4 regions of the Bacillus paranthracis genome follow, and region 2 is predicted to be linked to each of the others. Evidence: riboswitches for the same ligand, from Rfam matches in the RefSeq annotation. Region 2 holds a riboswitch; each other region holds the start of a gene.
What was found. Region 2 has a riboswitch for S-adenosylmethionine ahead of mtnK (S-methyl-5-thioribose kinase). Riboswitches for the same ligand answer to the same signal wherever they lie in the genome.
Positions count from the first base shown of each region.

Region 1 (4,964 bases), 1.4 Mb from region 2:
AGTAGCATTCTCTGTAGTTGTGCCGTGGGTTATGAATGATAAATCTGGTATTAACTCTGATATTGGAAAAGAAGTTTTAGATGCTTATTTTGAATTGAAAAATAAGAGAATGACTGGATAAAATTTACAAATAGATAGCTCTCAAGAAGGTTAAAACATATGAAATAATATAGAAACTAGAGTCATTTAATTTAGGGATAGATTCAAAATGGGTGATAGAAAGGTAAAATCATTCTATCAATTGTTCACGTTTTATAAAATAAATCATATATTGATAGCATAGGACAAGCTGAAAAGCTTATTCTAACCTCACAGAACACTCCTTATCACGGTTAGGCATCTACTTATGTAGATGCCTTTTTTAATTAAATAACTGACAATTATTTATCAATCTAAAGTAGCAAGTATATTAGGACTATTAGGGGAAGATTGACGGTAATTATTACAGTATGATTATTAAGAGCGTTGAAATGTAAGGAGTGAGAAAGAAGTGCTAAATATTTTAATGTCCCATTTGTCATCATTCCACACGATAAAGACCAGCCAATGATAGCACAAAGATTAACTGAGCTTGAAGCCGCGCATCGGTTATTGAAAGAGAATGTTAATGTGCAAACGTTAAAAGAAGCGGTAACCGATGTTCTTTCAAATGAAAAGTATAAGCATGGAATACGAAAACTGAAAGATAGTTTTTTAGATTGTGGTGGTTCAAATGAAGCAATTACAGTGATTACATCTCTTTTAAATAAATAGTGTGGGGAATATAAAAGCATAGAGGCTCAACCTTTATGCTTTTATATGATTATCCCGCAAACTGCACAGCAGTATTTGCATGTAAAAAAGCAGTATCAAAAACAGGAACAGTAAGGTCGTTTTGGGAAATGAGCAACGGTATTTCGGTGCAACCTAGTAGTATACCTTCTGCGCCATTTTGAATTAATGATTTTGTAATTTGTAATAGCTTTTCTTTTGATGTTTCTGAAATAATTCCTTTACTTAATTCATTTAAAATAACATGATGAATAAAATTTCTTTCCTCTTCATTTGGGATGATTGTCTCAATGTTATAGTTTGCTAGACGTGATTTATAGAAGTCTTGTTCCATCGTTTGTTTCGTACCCAATAATCCGATACGCTTTATATTCTGTTCTACCATTTCTTTAGCACTTACATCACCTATGTGAAGAAGTGGAATGGATATTGCACTTTCTACTTCTTCAGCAAATAAATGGACCGTATTGGAACACATTAATAAACATTCAGCTCCGGATTTTTCAACCTTCTTTGCAACAGTAACTAATTCGTTTTTCACTTCTTCATATTGATGATTTTGTAATAAAGTCGTTACTTCACCAAAGTCCATGCTATATAAAACAAGCTTTGCATTTTGGTCGTATTGAGAGAGTGTAAGTGTATTAATATGTTTATAATATAATGATGTAGATTCCCAACTTAGTCCGCCAATTAAACCAATTACTTTCATCGTACATTCCTCCCGTAACTATTTTAAATTTATTATTTCATAATTCCGATAAGAATACAATGATTTAAACGTGCCGTTAAATAAAAAATAAAAATAATTAGAAAAGTGTTGAAATTTATACTTCTTAATGCCATAATACGAATTACAAATTAATACTTATCCAGAGAGGTGGAGGGAACGGCCCTATGATACCTCAGCAACCCCTATGTAAATGTATAGGAAGGTGCTAATTCCGCGGAGAACACGATGTGTTTTTTGGAAGATAAGAGGATTCTTAAACGTGAAAGAAAATGACCTCTTATGTAAGAGGTCATTTTTTGTTGTATAGAAAGGGAGTGTCGATGCATAATTCATTTTCAAAATAAATATAGAGTAATAAAAGTTGACTATTAAGAGGGGGAATTGTTATGAACAAATTATCAACAAAATTAGTAGTGGCAATCGGAATTGGAGCAGCATTATACGGGATATTAGGACTTTGGGGATTTTCTATTGCACCAAATACATTTATTAAACCTGCATTAGCTATTTTAACCGTTTTTGGAGCGTTATTTGGTCCAGTGGCAGGACTGTTAATAGGACTTATCGGTCATACCGTAACAGACACAATCGCTGGCTGGGGTATTTGGTGGGGATGGGTTATTAGTTCAGGCATTATTGGCTTTGCAATGGGGTTCATTCAAAAAAGAGTTGGCTTTAGTGTGAAAAACGGGACATATAATAAGGGAGATATTTCTTATTTAGCCATTACTGGCTTAATTGGAATTGTCATTGCTATTATATTTGCTGGGGCATTCGATATTATTGTAATGGGAGAACCGTTTGACAAAATTGTTATACAAGTGTTAGGTGCAACAATTGCTGACGTTATTGTATTTTTAGTTCTTGGATTGCCAATTACAATAGGCCTAGCTAAATCGAATAAGAAACATGCACATTTAAAAATTGAAAAGTAGGGATATTAAAATGCAACCAATTATTTCTTTTGAACAATTCAACTTTCAATATAAGCATGCAGCGCAGCCTACTGTGAAAGACATTACATTTCATATATATCCTGGGGAAAAAGTGCTAATTGCTGGACGAAGTGGTTCAGGGAAATCAACGTTAGCTCATTGTATGAATGGGCTAATCCCATTTTCTTATGAAGGGACTAGTACTGGTAATATTTTAATTGCTGGAAAAGATCCGAGGAAAAAGAGTGTTTTTGAACTGAGTAAACATGTAGGCACAATTTTACAAGATCAAGATGCACAATTTATTGGTCTTACAGTAGAAGAAGATGTAGCCTTTTATTTAGAAAATGAATGTGTAAATCAGGATGAAATGAAAAAGATTGTCTCGGAGTCATTAAAAAAGGTAGGGATGCATACTTTTCATAAACAAAGTCCGCATGAATTATCTGGAGGGCAAAAACAAACTGTTTCTTTAGCGGGTTTGTTAACAACAAATGCTCCTATATTATTGTTCGATGAACCGTTAGCAAATTTAGATCCAGCTAGCAGCTTACATACAATTGAACTTATTAAAAATATACATAAGCAATATAATAAAACAATTGTAATTATTGAACATCGAATAGAAGAAATGTTAAATCTGGATTTAGATAAAATTATTTTAATTGATGAAGGGGAAATTGTTGCGATAGGGACACCAGATGAGATTTTAGCGTCAAATATATTACCCTTAATCGGATTAAGAGAACCTATGTACATAGAAGGATTAAAAAGATTACATTTTGATAGTAATAATGACGTAATATATCCACTTGAAAATCTTCATAAGGAAAGTATTAGTGGCGTAATAAAAGAGTGGATGGAGAAAAAAGCTTTTTGTAAAGATACTCCTACAAAAAAAGAATTATTGAAAGTAGAGAATTTATCATTTTCATATCCTAATAAACAAAAAGTATTAGAGAATGTAAATTTATCCATATATGAAGGAGAAATTGTAGCACTTTTGGGCCATAACGGAGCTGGAAAATCAACATTAGCTCATAGTCTTATAGGAATAAACAAAACAAAAAATGGCAGGATTTTAATTGATGGAGTAAATATTAATTCTTGGTCTATACGTAAACGCGGTGAGATTATATCTTATGTCATGCAAAATCCAAATCACATGATTACACAACCTACTGTTATAGAAGAGGTTTCATTCACATTAAAATTACAAAAGGTTTCAAAGGAAGAAATTAAGTTTAGAGCGGAGGAAGCGTTAAAAATTTGTGGTTTGTATCCATTTCGAAATTGGCCAATTCAGGCGTTAAGTTATGGACAAAAAAAGAGATTAACGATTGCATCTGTACTAACAGCAAATCCAAAACTTATCATATTAGATGAACCGACAGCGGGACAAGATTATTATCATTATAAACAGTTTATGTCGTTTATTAGAAAATTAGCTAAAAAGGGAATATCATTTATTTTTATCACACACGATATGAATCTCGCATTGGAATATGCAGACAGGGCGATAGTTTTACACGAAGGGAGGATTATTGCGAATCATACCGCATCCATTGTATTAGGACATCCAGAAACGTTACAAAGAGCGAACTTAAAGGAGAGCTCTTTATTCAAACTCGTTAAATTTAGTGGTATTGCAAATCCTGAAAAATTTATGGAACTTTATTTTAATGATATTAGGAGGGAGGAAGGTGTATAATACATATTTTCATCGCATGAACGGAGCAGTGAAATTGTTGTTATTTATTTTTTGTATGACGCTTACCTTTTTATTTTTTGATTTTCGCGTATTGCTATTCGTATTTATAATTGGATGTATCGGACTTTTAGTTGCTAAAATTCCATTTCGTAAAATTTTTATTGTTTTTACTGTTATATTTACATTTAGTTTATTAAATTCTGTCATGATCTTATTTATTACACCAACCCATGGATCTGAATTAACTGGATCGTATACTTCATTTATGTATATTGGATATGCAACAATTACATACGAAACATTATTTTATGCAGCTACACTTTCGTTAAAATATTTTACGTTATTACCATTTACACTTATTTTTATTTATACGACTGATCCAAGCAAATTTGTGAGTAGCTTAAGTAAATTTCGAATTCATTATAAAATTACTTATGCGATAAATATCGCATTACGTTATATACCTGATATACAGTCCGAATATAAAGTTATTAAACATGCCCAAGAGGCGAGAGGAGTAGCTTTTGAAAAAGGAGAAGCAAGTTTATGGATTCGCATGCAAAACCGTGTCTTAATTTTCTGGCCTTTAATTATTCATTCTTTAGAGAGAATCGATACAGTTTCAAACGCAATGGATTTAAGAGGATTTGGAAAGAAGGATACACGTACGTGGTTCTATACAAATAAAGCGAAAATCGGAGATTTCATTGCTTTATTTGTAGGTGTTTTTATTTTAATTGCTGCAGTATATGTAAAGTTACATGTATTTCAAAATTTTTGGTATCCATTTTAAAGCACTCTCAAATGAGTGCTT
Region 1 is NZ_CP101135.1:2,445,566-2,450,529, forward strand. It holds gene NLJ82_RS12470 (peptidoglycan D,D-transpeptidase FtsI family protein) at 1-121, shown strand, start outside; partial or broken gene NLJ82_RS12475 (glycosyltransferase) at 493-753, shown strand; gene NLJ82_RS12480 (aspartate/glutamate racemase family protein) at 803-1,483, opposite strand; SAM riboswitch class I at 1,637-1,752, shown strand; gene NLJ82_RS12485 (ECF-type riboflavin transporter substrate-binding protein) at 1,891-2,439, shown strand; gene NLJ82_RS12490 (ABC transporter ATP-binding protein) at 2,450-4,150, shown strand; gene NLJ82_RS12495 (energy-coupling factor transporter transmembrane component T family protein) at 4,143-4,943, shown strand.
Region 1: it holds a riboswitch for S-adenosylmethionine, as region 2 does, so the genes downstream of both, NLJ82_RS12485 (ECF-type riboflavin transporter substrate-binding protein) here and mtnK (S-methyl-5-thioribose kinase) in region 2, are expected to answer to the same signal.

Region 2 (4,964 bases):
TATGTATTAGCTTGTTTTTTCAAACAATGATGCAATTTCTCGCTTATAATCTCCACGTATAATACCTTGCTCAGTAATAATACCTGTAATTAATTCATTCGGTGTTACATCAAATGCAGGATTATAAACAGTAGTTCCAACTGGCGTTACCTGTTTCCCAAAAATTTTCGTAACTTCTGTTTCATCTCTTTCTTCAATAACAATTTCTGCACCTGTTTGTTTCGTAATATCAAATGTAGATAGTGGAGCTGCAACGTAGAACGGGATATCGAAATACTTTGCTAATATAGCTAAATTCATCGTTCCGATTTTATTTGCTGTATCCCCATTTGCGACAATTCGGTCCGCTCCTACAATAATTGCGTTGATTTCTTTCGTTTGAATAGCATGAGCTGCCGTATTATCTGTAATAAGTGTTACATCAATACCTGCCTGTTTTAATTCCCAGGTCGTTAAGCGACCGCCTTGTAAAACCGGTCTCGTTTCACATGCATATGCATGTAAATGTACACCTTTTTCTTTCCCAATATAAAACGGTGCTAATGCAGTACCATATTTAGCAGTTGCAATACTGCCAGCGTTACAAATTGTTAAAATGTTATCACCGTCTTTAAAGCATGTTAATGCATGTTCTCCAATACTCCGGCATACCGCTTCATCTTCTTGCTGAATACGAAGCGCTTCTTCTTCTAATATTTTTTGCGCTTCTTTTATTGTAGTAATTTCTTGAATAGATTCTCTCATACGATCGATTGCCCAAAATAAATTGACTGCTGTCGGGCGTGACGTCCCTAAATAATTACAATCTCTATTAAACTTCTTTTGAAATTCTTCAATATGTAAAGTAGTATATTTTTTTGATGCAAGCGCCAAGCCAAATGCAGCTACAATTCCAATTGCAGGTGCTCCTCGTACTTCTAGCATGACAATACTTTTCCATACCTCTTCAATCGTCGTTAATGTTTTGTATTCTGTGCTATGCGGCAACTTTGTTTGATTTAATACTGCAATGGCATCACCTTTCCAACTGACAGACCTCGGAATCGTAACAACTGTACTCATGCTTTTACCCCTCCAGAAACTGTCTGTTGGAATAATGCTCGGAACAGTTGAATATCAGCGTTCTTAGATTCATATTTTATTAGTTCTCTACCTAAGGATAACGCTTGTTTCTTAGCTTGAATTCTCGTTTCTTTATTTGCTATTTCATCTAAATCAGCTACATGTGCTAAGCCAATTGTTCTTCGGATAAGCTCACATCCAGCAAATCCGACCACATCCGTAAAAATATTTTGCAAAATAATCGGCAACCATTGTTTCTCTTTCGTATATGCTTCTACACCTTCTCCAATCCATAACTTCGTAAAAGTGTCTACGAAATAGCTCCATGTTTTCTCAATATGGAAAAATAGCACACTTCTCTGTTCTTCCTCTCTAGATAGAGCATTTAATAATAGATTTGCAATAAATTGCCCGATGTCAAATCCAAATGGACCGTACGTTGCAAATTCTGGGTCAATCACTTTCGTTTCAGAAGGTGATGAAAAAATACTTCCAGTATGTAAATCTCCATGAATGAGTGCCTCTTTTCTCGTTAAAAATTTATATTTATATTGCGCTACTTTTAGTTTTAAAGTTTTATCACTCCATAGTTCATCTACAGCCAATTGTAACTCCGACTCATAATCATTCGTATCGTAATGCCCAAACGGATCTGTAAACACTAAATCTTCTGTAATTTTGCAAAGGTCTGGATTTACAAATGTACCTTCTAGTACCCTTTTCTCTTCTGACTGTAAACCAAAATCTGAAGTATAAAATAAAACATTCGCTAGAAAACGACCGATATGCTGGGATAGAAGTGGATACTCTTCTCCATCTATTAATCCTTTTCTTGTAATAGTTAATTTTGATAAGTCTTCTATGATTGTTACCGCTAATTCTTCATCATGACTATACACTACCGGCACATATTCCGGCACATACTTTGCAAAAATTTGCAGCGCCTTACTTTCAATCGTCGCTCTTTTTATAGACAACGGCCAGCTCTCACCAACTACTTTCGCATATGGTAGTGCTTGTTTTATTATAATAGACTTCTCTCCATCATCTAATTTGAACACGTAATTTAAATTTCCATCTCCAATTTCATGACAAACTACATTTGCTTTCTTTTCAAAATAGCCATGTTCTTTCGCATATTGTACAGCGGTTACTTCTGTTAATGAATAATATCCCATCGTCTTCTCCCCCTTTTTTTAATTCAGAGGTTTTTCTAACACAGAAAAACCTCTTTCCACTAAGAAAGAGGTTTGAAGTTTATCTTCTCCCCTCTTATCTGCCAGAAAGTTTTACTTTCTGCTGGAATTAGCACCGTGCCTTTTGGCGTCATAAACGCCCCATTTCACAATGGTATTACGGTCGGTTGCTGGGCTTCATCGGGCCAAATCCCTCCACCTGCTCTTGATAAGAGTTGTATAATTTTTTAGAATTTTTAACTTTATGTTGAAGACTATACCAAGAATAAAAATCACTTGTCAACATTTTATTTGTATAATTCTGGACGTCGATCCGCAAAAACTGGAATTCCTTTGCGTACTTCTTTAATTTTCTCGAATGTAAGCTCTCCAAATAGAATTGATTCTTCTTCATTTGCTTCTACAACAACTTCGCCCCAAGGATCGACAATTAAAGAATGGCCAGCAAACTCATTATTTGGATCCTTCCCTGCCCTATTACATGCTACAACATAACACTGATTTTCAACTGCTCTTGCTTGTAATAGTAAACGCCAATGCGCTAAACGAACTAATGGCCATTCAGCTACAACAAATAAAACTTTTGCACCTTTAGCAGTATGAACGCGCATCCACTCCGGAAAACGAATATCATAGCAAATGGTGCCGGCGCACTCTACATCATCTAACTTAAATTCACCAGTACGATTTCCAGCGATTAAATATTTATGTTCATCCATAAGCTGAAATAAATGCACTTTACTATATTCATTGACTAGTTCTCCTTTATTCGTTACAACATACATTGTATTTGTAACACCTTGTTCCGTTTGCTTTGCTATAGAACCACCAACAATATGTACACCATATTGTTTCGACCATTCTATCAACTTTTCTTTCGTTTCCAATCCATCCCTATCTGCAATTTCAGAGAGTCTCGTTAAATCATAACCTGTTGTCCATAGTTCTGGTAAAACAATAACATCTGGTCTTTCTTTCATCGCTTCACTTATTTTATTTTTAGCATTCTCAATATTTTTTTCTACATCTCCAAAGACAATATCCATTTGAATACATGCGACTTTCATTTTTTCAGCCCCATTCTTATTTTTTTCTTTACAAAATACTGGAAAGATTATATCATTTGTCACTAGAATTGTAACAACTTTCAAAAGAGGTGGAAAGTATGAAATCATTTCAACCTTCTGAGATAGTAACATCATTGCCAACACAATTTTTCGCTTCACTTGTTGCAAAAGTTAACAAAGTTGTAGCAGCTGGTCACGATGTTATTAATCTAGGTCAAGGTAATCCAGATCAACCAACACCGCAGCATATCGTAAAAGCTTTGCAAGATGCTGCAGACAAGACCATTCATCATAAATATCCGCCATTTCGCGGACATGAAAGCTTAAAAGAAGCCGTGGCAACATTCTATCAACGTGAATATGATGTAGTAGTAAATCCGAAAACTGAAGTTGCTATATTGTTTGGTGGAAAGGCTGGATTAGTAGAATTACCAGTTTGCTTTACAAACCCTGGTGATACCATTCTCGTTCCCGATCCAGGCTATCCAGATTATTTATCAGGAGTTGCTTTAGCGAAAGCACAATTTGAAACAATGCCGCTTATTGCAGAAAATAAGTTTTTACCGGATTATACAAAAATTGACGACTCTATTGCCGAGCGTGCAAAATTAATGTTTTTAAACTATCCAAATAATCCGACCGGTGCTACTGCATCAAAAGATTTCTTTGATGAAACCATTCATTTTGCTAATAAACATAATATATTAGTCGTTCATGATTTTGCTTACGGTGCGATTGGATTCGATGGTCAAAAACCTGTTAGTTTCTTACAAGCAGATGGTGCCAAAGATACAGGAATCGAAATTTACACATTATCGAAAACTTTCAATATGGCTGGCTGGCGCATCGCTTTTGCGGTAGGGAATGAAAGTGTCATTGAAACAATTAACTTATTACAAGATCATATGTATGTTAGTATTTTTGGTGCCATTCAAGATGCTGCCCGCGAAGCACTATTAAGTTCACAGTCTTGCGTCATAGACCTTGTAAATAGTTACGAATCTCGAAGAAACGCTCTTATTTCAGCTTGTCACTCAATTGGTTGGAATGTAGACATTCCAACAGGGTCATTTTTTGCATGGCTTCCTGTTCCAAAAGGATATACTTCTGAGCAATTTTCTAATATTTTACTAGAAAAAGCACATGTCGCAGTTGCTCCTGGTGTTGGATTTGGTGAGTATGGTGAAGGGTACGTCCGTGTTGGTCTCTTGCATACAGAAGATAGATTACGAGAAGCCATTAATCGAATTGATAAATTAAATTTTTTCAAAAAGTAATTGACAACATGAAAAATATCTGACAAAATTCAGTTATCTTAAAAATTTAAACATTTCTAAATACTTCTTATCAAGAGCAGGTGGAGGGACGAGCCCGACGAAACCCGGCAACCGATCTACAATTGTAGACACGGTGCTAATTCTCGCAGCATTACGCTGACAGATAAGGAGCTGGTTGTAAAAAAACCTCTCCTTAGCTGAGAGGTTTTTTTATTTAACTAGGAGGTTATAACAATGAGCGGAATTATAGCGACATATTTAATCCATGATGATTCACATAACTTAGAAAAAAAAGCTGAACAAATTGCACTCGGTTTAACAATTGGCTCTTGGACACATTTGCCACATTTATTGCAAGAACA
Region 2 is NZ_CP101135.1:3,813,936-3,818,899, forward strand. It holds gene mtnA (S-methyl-5-thioribose-1-phosphate isomerase) at 7-1,062, opposite strand; gene mtnK (S-methyl-5-thioribose kinase) at 1,059-2,240, opposite strand; SAM riboswitch class I at 2,332-2,473, opposite strand; gene NLJ82_RS19605 (carbon-nitrogen family hydrolase) at 2,546-3,409, opposite strand; gene NLJ82_RS19610 (pyridoxal phosphate-dependent aminotransferase) at 3,424-4,602, shown strand; SAM riboswitch class I at 4,667-4,772, shown strand; gene mtnW (2,3-diketo-5-methylthiopentyl-1-phosphate enolase) at 4,837-4,964, shown strand, end outside.

Region 3 (4,964 bases), 1.8 Mb from region 2:
TGTAATTTTTAACTTCTTCGGATTTTCAGCAATGCCGCTTGGATCTCCAAATAGACCAAAGTCTTTTTTAAGCTTTAATAACCCAGCTGCATCAAGAAGTTTTAATGCACGTGCTTGGTTCGTTGGATCATTTGGAATCGCAATTTCTGAACCATCTGGAATTTCATTTGCTTTCTTATGTTTTTCAGAGTATAAACCCATTGGTGCAATTTGCGTTGTACCAACAGCTGTAATATCTAGCTTATGCTCCTTTTTAAATTGCTCTAAGAATGCAATATGCTGGAATGAATTTAATTCAATATCTCCATCAGCTAACGCTTTATTTGGCGTTGTGTAATCAGAGAACTCAACCAGTTTAACTTTAATTCCTTCTTTTTCAGCTTTTTCCTTTACAATTTCCCAAGCGTTTCCATCCGTTCCAGTTACACCAATGCGAACTGTTTTCTCTTTTGTTCCTGCATCCGAGCAGCCACTTAACGCCGAAATTCCTACAATTGCTGATAATGCAAATGCTAAAATTTTCTTCATTTCCTTTTCCCCACTTCCTTTTTATGATCTGCGTAAAAAGACTTTCGCAAAGTAGTTTCCTAAGTTTTGAGCTAACTGTACAAGAATGATAAGTAAAACGACCGTTACGAACATAACTGATGTATCAAAACGTTGATAACCATATGTCATTGCTAAATCACCAAGACCGCCGCCACCGACAAGCCCCGCAACCGCAGAAAATTCAATTAAACCAACTGTCATAAATGTAACACCTAAAATTAATGGCGCTAACGCTTCTGGTACAAGGATTTCAAAAACAATTCTAATTGGTGAAGCACCCATCGCTTGCGCTGCTTCGATTACCCCTTTCGGAACAGAAACAAGATTTGTTTCAACCATTCTAGCAATACCGATTGATGCAACTAACGTCATTGGGAAAATTGCTGCCGCCGTTCCAATTGTCGTTCCGATAACACTTCTTGTTAGCGGGCTTAAAGCTACTAAGAATATGATGAATGGAATTGGACGAATTGTATTAATGATAATATTAAGAATAGAAAAGACCCATTTATTTTCTAAAAAGTTTCCTTTTCTCGTTACATATAAAAGTAAACCTAGAGGTATACCAAGAATTGTAGCGAATATAAGGGTTACAATTACCATTAAGAGGGTATCCCCCGTCGCATCTAATATGCGCGGCCAAAATATACTCCAATCAACTCGCATGAGCTTCTACCTCCTTCAGCTGCACTTGCAGTCTTAGATGTTGTAATGCTTTTTGAATTTCCCTCTGTTCACCTTGCAATTCTACAAGAAGATTTCCAAATAACACATTTTGAAGTTCAATAATATTTCCGTACAGTACATTTACATCGACATTATAGTTTTTTGCGATATATGATAGTACTGGCTGTCCTGTCTCCTCACCAGTAAATGTTAGACGATAAATCTGACCACCATTTTGAATTTTTGCTAAAACACTTTCCGGTAAATGATCATTAATAACAGAACGTACAAAGTTTTGAGTCGTCTTTGTTTTTGGTTGTGTGAAAACATCAAACAGTTTTCCTTCTTCAATAACTTTTCCTTTCTCCATTACAGCTACACGGTGACAAATTTCTTTCACAACATGCATTTCATGTGTAATAAGAAGAATTGTTAAATTATATTCTCGATTTACTTTCTTTAATAAGTTTAGAATTTCTGTCGTTGTTTCTGGATCTAAAGCTGATGTTGCCTCATCACATATAAGAATATCTGGTGATGTTGCAAGTGCTCTAGCAATACCAACACGTTGCTTTTGTCCGCCTGATAGCTGCTCTGGATAATTGTTTGCTTTATCTTCTAACCCTACAAACTTCAGCAATTCATTTACTCTTTCTTTTATCTCATTCTTTGGTACTTTCGCTAACTTTAATGGATAAGCAATATTCCCAAACACTGTTCTTGAATTAAATAAATTAAAGCTTTGAAAAATCATCCCGATTCTTTGTCTTAGCTTCCGTAATTCTTTCGTCGACAATGATGTAATATCTTTATCATCTATTGAAATCGTTCCTGCCGTTGGTCTCTCTAACATGTTTACTAGGCGTAATAATGTACTCTTTCCAGCGCCACTAAAACCGATAATGCCAAAAATTTCGCCTTTCTCAACTGATAACGTTACATCCTCCACCGCATGAACAGATTGCCCACCTGATTCATATACTTTACTTACATTATTAAAAGAAATCATTTTTCCCCCTCCTATATGCTGTAAAAACTTGAAGCAGAGCTCTCGAGGTAAAATAAAAAGTGCTCTCCTTCTTATCAACCATAAAGATAAGAAGGAGAGCACTTATATGTACTCGTTCACATCTTCTCATCTTCCAAGCCTTTCATAGACTTGCTGGAGTTAGCACGGTATTAAAAAAACCCGTTGCTGAGGTATCGTAGGGCCAGTCCCTCCACCTCTCTGGATAAGAATGTATCGATTTAATTGTCGTTTAATTAATTCTCATTATAGAACTCAGAATAATAAGAGTCAATACATTTTTTAGAAAAATATTAATTATTTCTTTATTAAAATTTTCAGATGAAAAATTCAAGAAAAAATAGTAATATTTAAAGTTATGTAAAATTCTCCTCTTGCATATTTTTTAAAAGGATAATCTTCTCTACTAATTGAATACCATTATTTGAATATGAAATCGGAGGAAGATAAATATATGAAAACAGCTCTTTTACTCATTGATATTCAAAATGATTATTTTCCACACGGCAAAATGGAATTACGTAATCCAGTCGAAGCAAGCGCATATGCCCGTCGGCTACTACAGCTCTTTAGAAAGAAAAACGAACCTATTTTTCATATCCAACATGTAGCAATAAAAGAGGACGCTACTTTTTTCCTACCCAATACAGAAGGTGTACATATTCATGAAAGCGTGCGCCCACTTAAAGAAGAAACCGTTATACTCAAACATTATCCAAATAGTTTTCGCGAAACCGATCTTCTAGAGCAATTACAACGTTTAAATATTGAGCACCTCGTCATATGCGGGATGATGACTCATATGTGTATTGATGCTACCGTAAGGGCTGCCTTTGATTTCGGCTTGCAATGTACTGTTATACATGATGCTTGTGCGACAAAAGATCTTTCTTTTAAGAATGCTACGATACCCGCTGTTTATATTCATAATACAATTTTAGCTAGTTTAAATGGCGTATATGCAAATGTAATGAGTACAGAGGAGTTTTTAGCTACAAAAAAACACTCTCTTCAGTGAGCAAAACCGAAAAGAGTGTTTCTTGTCAAACCATAGATTTTCTTTCAAATTGTATTATACAGGAAATCCTTAAAATGAATACAAAAAAATGTGACTAATAAGTCAACTTTTCTCGTTGTTTTATTTCTATTTACATGTTTATCCCGGTATTAATAGGGTTTAGCTAGTTCCACTTACCAAGTAGTAATATATGGTAAGTGTTTTTTGATTCAAATTAACTAGTTTCTCCTATTATTTATCTGTTTGTTTTTGTTTCTTTTTCAAATACTCCGCACGCAATTTTTCAATTTGCTGCTTTTTATCAAATTTGACAGGCGTCTGTTTTTCATGAAACTTTGCGACAGCTACCTGGCCTTTGTAATCCAATTGATATTTTCCCACTTTGTTCACCTACTTTTCTTATCTTTAAAGAGAATCTATTCAGCAAATATAAATATACCTCATTTTGCTGAAGTAAACCTTATTACTTTATTAGTTTTTCTACTGATTACTATGTTAATCCACATATAAAAATTTTTTCAAAAAAAAGAGATCTTCGCAGACTGCGAAGATCTCTTCTACTATTTCTTATAAAGTTTCAGAAGTAGTTTTTGCTTGCATGTGAAGCGCTAAGTAGTCAGGACCACCAGCTTTAGAGTCTGTACCAGACATGTTAAAGCCACCGAATGGTTGGTATCCTACGATTGCACCAGTACATCCACGGTTGAAGTATAAGTTACCTACGTGGAAGTCTTCACGTGCTTTTTCAATATGATCACGGTTGTTAGAGATAACTGCTCCTGTTAAACCGTATTCTGTATTGTTTGCAATTGCAAGTGCATGGTCAAAGTCTTTTGCTTTACAGAATGCTACTACTGGTCCGAAGATTTCTTCTTTCATTAAGCGAGCATCTTCTGCAACGTCAGCAACGATTGTTGGTTGGATGAACCAGCCTTTAGAATCGTCTCCTTCGCCACCTGCTAAAATTCTACCTTCTTCTTTACCAATTGCAACATAGCTCATTACTTTATCAAATGCAGCTTGGTCATTAACAGGACCCATGTTTGTACCTAATACAGCTGGGTTAGCAACTGTTAATTCTTTCGTTAATTCAACAGCACGATTTAATACGTGATCGTATACATCTTCGTGGATTACTGCACGAGAACATGCAGAACATTTTTGTCCTGAGAATCCGAATGCTGATGCAACGATAGATTTAGCTGCTAATTCAAGATCTGCTTCTTTATCAACAACGATTGTATCTTTACCGCCCATTTCAGCGATAACGCGTTTTAACCAAATTTGGCCTGGGTTTACTTTCGCTGCGCGCTCATAAATACGGATACCTACATCACGAGATCCAGTGAAGCTAATGAAACGTGTACGAGGGTGATCTACTAAGTAGTCACCAACTTCAGAACCATTACCTGGTACGAAGTTTACTACACCAGCTGGTAAGCCAGCTTCTTCTAATACTTCCATGAATTTCGCTGCTACTACAGGAGTTGTACTAGCTGGTTTTAGTAATACTGTGTTACCAGAAACTAAAGCAGCTGTTGTCATACCTGCCATAATTGCGAATGGGAAATTCCAAGGAGAAATGATAACACCTACTCCTAATGGAATGTAAGAGAAACGATTATATTCAATTGGACGGCTTTCTACTGGAATTCCGTCTTTTAATTTCAACATTTGACGACCATAATATTCCATAAAGTCGAT
Region 3 is NZ_CP101135.1:336,935-341,898, reverse strand. It holds gene NLJ82_RS01835 (MetQ/NlpA family ABC transporter substrate-binding protein) at 1-528, opposite strand, end outside; gene NLJ82_RS01830 (methionine ABC transporter permease) at 550-1,215, opposite strand; gene NLJ82_RS01825 (methionine ABC transporter ATP-binding protein) at 1,205-2,224, opposite strand; SAM riboswitch class I at 2,348-2,454, opposite strand; gene NLJ82_RS01820 (cysteine hydrolase family protein) at 2,697-3,260, shown strand; gene NLJ82_RS01815 (hypothetical protein) at 3,492-3,641, opposite strand; gene pruA (L-glutamate gamma-semialdehyde dehydrogenase) at 3,828-4,964, opposite strand, start outside.
Region 3: it holds a riboswitch for S-adenosylmethionine, as region 2 does, so the genes downstream of both, NLJ82_RS01825 (methionine ABC transporter ATP-binding protein) here and mtnK (S-methyl-5-thioribose kinase) in region 2, are expected to answer to the same signal.

Region 4 (4,964 bases), 1.6 Mb from region 2:
GTGAAAATACAATTGTTTATGTACTGTTGGAGAACGAACAAAAAGTGTTTATGATACCTGCGAAAAAGTTCCCATATGCTATGTTTACAGAAGTGGGAGATCCAATTCAAATCACATATTTAGATACAGGAGAGGCGATGTCTTCCGTATCTAAATTTACAAATAGTAATTTGAACAAGTAAAGCGATAGAGATTCTATCGCTTTTTTTTACAAAATTAAACAGGAAAATGCGCTATACTTGACGTATGTTTATGTTGTAACTATAATTGTTACGATTTAGTATGTATAGGAAAGGGTGAACGAAAAAAGTGAATGAAGTTAATCAGGAAATATATAAGCCTGTAAAGATGAACAGGTTATGGATGATTCTTGTATTAGGAACACTTACGGCGATTGGACCATTATCTATTGATATGTATTTGCCTTCGTTACCGAAATTAACGGATGACTTGCAAACAGGTGCATCTCTAGCACAGCTTACATTAACAGCTTGTTTGCTTGGGCTTTCAGTAGGACAATTATTTGTTGGCTCAATTAGTGATATTTACGGAAGACGCAAACCTCTTATTATTGCTCTTATTATTTATGTTGCTTCTTCTTTACTTTGTGCTGTTGCACCATCTATTTGGACTTTAGTATTATTACGCTTCCTACAAGGAGCTTCAGGATCAGCCGGAATTGTTATATCACGTGCAATGGTACGTGACATGTATTCAGGTTCTGAAATGACGAAATTCTTCTCACTGCTTATGTTAGTAAACGGAGCAGCACCTATTTTGGCACCGATTATTGGGGGACAATTATTACAGTTTACAACGTGGCGCGGTGTCTTTATCGTTCTCGGAGCAATAAGTGTATTTATGTTAATATCAGCTACTTTCGTATTACGTGAAACATTACCTCCTGAAGAAAGAGAAACAGGCGGTTTGTCAGGGACGTTAGCGACGTACGGAAAACTGTTAAAGGACCGTTTGTTTATGGGATATGCATTGTCACAAGGATTAGTAACGGCGGCAATGTTTGCATACATTTCGGGCTCACCATTTGTGTTGCAGAACATATACGGAGCATCACCACAGCAATTTAGTTTATTCTTTGCAATCAACGGTATCGGTATTATTATTGCGAGTCAGGTTACGGGTCGTTTAGCAGGGAAAGTGAATGAGAAGACATTATTTGTCTCTGGTATTGTTATTGCAGCTGTTGGTGGTTTATCTTTACTACTAACAATCTTATTAGGAATAGGGTTAATTGGTGTTTTATGCTCGTTATTCCTTGTCGTATCAAGTGTTGGGGTTGTCTCAACAACTGGGTTCTCATTAGCGATGAGAAATCAAAAACAAGCTGCAGGAACAGCATCAGCTTTATTAGGCTTATTACAGTTCATTTCAGGAGCGCTTGTTGCACCGCTAGTAGGTATTGGTGGAAGTAATACCGCATTACCGATGGGTGTTGTAATAGCTCTTTGTGAAATTGGTGCGGTACTATGCTATTTATTTATGGCTAGAAGAAGTGAAAAGCAGTTTGAACTGCAAGCAAGACAAAATTTAGAGGCTTAACAAAAAAGAACTGATTCAAAGGGAATATTTGAATCAGTTCTTTTTTTCATTTCTTTCAAATACCTCATACATATTATTCATGATCGTATCATATAAAATAGCAAGTTTATCCCACACCCAGCGATTACTATCAACTTCTTTTTCCCCGCAGTCGATAATATCGGTATGGTCGGTAATTTTATACGCTTTTTTAACGATAATAGGAGCAATTTTCGGTATACGTGGGATTTCTTTTAAGATATCTGCGAAGTTTCCAATGTAGACATGACCGATGATTTCGATTGTTAATGATTTATCTGATATATTTAGCACTGTATGAAATTGATTTGTATGTTGTTGTTTTAAATATTGGGCTAACTTAAATGGAGCATGCTTCTTTTTTAATACGCGGCGAAGGCTCTCTGTATTTTCGATATGAAGTGATTTTTCGCGAATAAGTACACGAATATCTTCTCCCATAAAAGGCATTGTATTGTACATAGATGATTCTCCTTAAAAACTTACATATGTTTGCGTTATGCATATGTAAGTCTAGCATGGTTTGTTCTTTATGTGTGCTTACAGTTTTGTAAGGTGCTGTAGTAAAGCAGTGCAAAAGTTATTTGTATAAAGTGACGATACTGTGACAAACATGTTGGTATATATATTACGATGTCGTCTTAAGTGTAAAAAGTAGGATGTTCTCGGTATAATAACAAGTGGAGATAAAAGAAACTATAATGAGTAGTAGCTGTAGATAAAAGGAGAAGAAGAGATGAAGAAGGTTTTGGGTATTGCTGTAATGGGAAGTATGATCCTTCTAGCAGGATGTAATGGAAATAAGGATACGAAAGAACCGAAAGAAAAGGTAGAGCAATCTACAGAACAAACAGAAGAAATGAAAGAATACCGTGCAGTACATGAAAAATACGATTTGAAAATGAATAAAGAAATTAATAACGCACTGCAGTTATTTGAAGTGGCAAAAGAAAAGGGCGGTAAGGAAATAACGACTGCTACATATAAAGAAGATGTGCAAAAGGTAACGACGAGCATGTTAGAAGATATTGATCATATACGAAAAGAAATTCGTGTTCCGAAGTCGAAAGAGCAAGAACATGAGGTATATGTCGGTTTCTTGAATGAATCGGAACAAGCAATGAAAAAATTACAGAAGTTAGCTAAAGAAGAAGATTCATCGTTGATTCGTGATATAGAAATTAATTTTGCAACAGCATCGACATACTATAAACGTTTTCAAGCAGAAACGAAAAAATAACCTTGCCTGTGCAAGGTTATTTTTTCTTCTTACCATCGCCGTCTTCATCCTCGGATACTAATACCTTCTGTTCTTCGTGAAATTCGGAAATAGTTTGCCCGGTAATATTATCAAAGGGGGTGTAAAAAGAGGTAATGCTTTTCTTTTTAATGAAAAGTTTATAAAATCCAATGATAACAAGTATAACGATTGTTAATGGTAATCCTATAGTTGCTAGAAGTAAGGGATCCATCATATAACTCCTTTCATATCGGTTTTTTTATTATAGGCGAAAAACTGTAATTTAGATAAATACACTATTAAAAACTGATTTTTCTAAATATACCCAATTTGATTGACTTTTCATTTTTTCAGAATTATAATTCGAAATATACAATTTGAACCAAATAATAAAATAGCAATTTACTTATCCAGAGAGGTAGAGGGACTGGCCCTATGACACCTCAGCAGCGGGTTCTGTAATAGGAACACCGTGCTAATTCCAGCAAGCAAGTCTTGAAAGATAAGTGATGGGCCTTTGTTTATTAAGCCTTGATCTTATTTTTTAAGATCAAGGCTTTTTGTATTCTAAAAAGGGAAAAGGGAGTAATGGAAAAAGCACGTTCATAAAACTAAGTAAATATATGTGTTTAGGGGGTATTGGAGTGTATGTAATTAAAAAATTATCGGTTATGGTGTTCACACTATGGGTTATTACGACGGTGACATTTCTAATTATGCATATTATTCCGGGGGATCCATTTTCATCAGATGCAAAGATCTTTCCGGAGGAAGTTGTGCAAAATATGAGAGCGAAGTATCACCTTGATGAACCGTTATGGAATCAATATGTTGCTTATTTAGACGGCGTAGTTCATTTTGATTTTGGTGAATCTGTTCAATCAACCGGGCAAGGTGTATCAGAAATCATAACAACTGGCTTTGGTCCATCAGCAATTATTGGTTTACAAGCACTTATTATTTCATTGCTAGTCGGAATTGCTGCAGGTACATTTGCTGCTCTCTATCATGGGAAAGTAATTGATTATGGTGTAAGTTTACTTGCCATCCTCGGTATTTCTATTCCGAGTTTTATTTTAGCACCACTATTTATACAAGTATTCGCTATTCAATTCGAGCTCTTACCAGTAGCCTCTTGGGGTACATTTGAACATACGGTATTGCCATCCTTTGCATTAGCGTTAGGACCAATCGCAGTGATTACAAGGTTTGTTCGCTCTAATATGATCGAAGTACTGCAGAGTGATTATATTAAGTTAGCGAGAGCGAAAGGTATACCGATTAAGAAAATTATTATAAGACATGCTCTTCGAAATGCAATTGTTCCGGTACTTACATTTGTTGGGCCGTTAATGGCTGGGTTGTTAACGGGGACTTTTATTATTGAAAAAATCTTTGCAATTCCTGGTCTCGGAAAATATTTTGTAGATAGTATTTTTAACCGAGATTATCCAGTCATTATGGGGACAACGATTTTCTATAGTGCATTATTAATTTTTTGTATTTTCATTACAGACATTATTCATCGTATTGTTGATCCGCGTATTCGTTCTATTACGTAAGGAGGGAGGATATTTAAATGGGTGCTTATGAAATTAATAAACAGTTATTGACAAATGAAGAGAAAAAAGAATTAACGAGAAATAAAGATCAGCAAGCAATTAGCAGAAAAAAAGAAGTGTTTCGTAAGTTTGTATCGAATCCAATCGCAGTTCTAGGAACGGTGACATTGTTACTCATTATTATTTTTTCTCTTATCGGTGAAAGTTTAACCACTTTTACTGCGAGTGAACAAGTAAAAGAGGCGACAAATCTACCTCCTAGTAGTGAGCATTGGTTTGGAACAGATGATTTAGGTAGAGATATTTGGGCGCGTACTTGGGCTGGTGGGAAAATTTCGTTAGTAGTTGGATTAGTAGCAGCTGTTCTTGATATAGGACTTGGTGTACTAATTGGAGGATTTAGTGGATATGTGAGAGGGCGTAATCGCCTTGGAACGTTAATAGATGAGTGGATTGTACGAGGGATTGAAATATTATACGGTATCCCATATTTATTAATTGTAATTTTATTGCTAATCATTATGAAACCAGGACTTTTTACAATTATTATCGCCCTTGCATTAACAGGTTGGATTGGTATGGCA
Region 4 is NZ_CP101135.1:188,228-193,191, forward strand. It holds gene NLJ82_RS01070 (DUF3981 domain-containing protein) at 1-182, shown strand, start outside; gene NLJ82_RS01075 (multidrug effflux MFS transporter) at 349-1,560, shown strand; gene NLJ82_RS01080 (hypothetical protein) at 1,594-2,040, opposite strand; gene NLJ82_RS01085 (hypothetical protein) at 2,315-2,818, shown strand; gene NLJ82_RS01090 (DUF3951 domain-containing protein) at 2,835-3,050, opposite strand; SAM riboswitch class I at 3,222-3,327, shown strand; gene NLJ82_RS01095 (ABC transporter permease) at 3,463-4,380, shown strand; gene NLJ82_RS01100 (ABC transporter permease) at 4,398-4,964, shown strand, end outside.
Region 4: it holds a riboswitch for S-adenosylmethionine, as region 2 does, so the genes downstream of both, NLJ82_RS01095 (ABC transporter permease) here and mtnK (S-methyl-5-thioribose kinase) in region 2, are expected to answer to the same signal.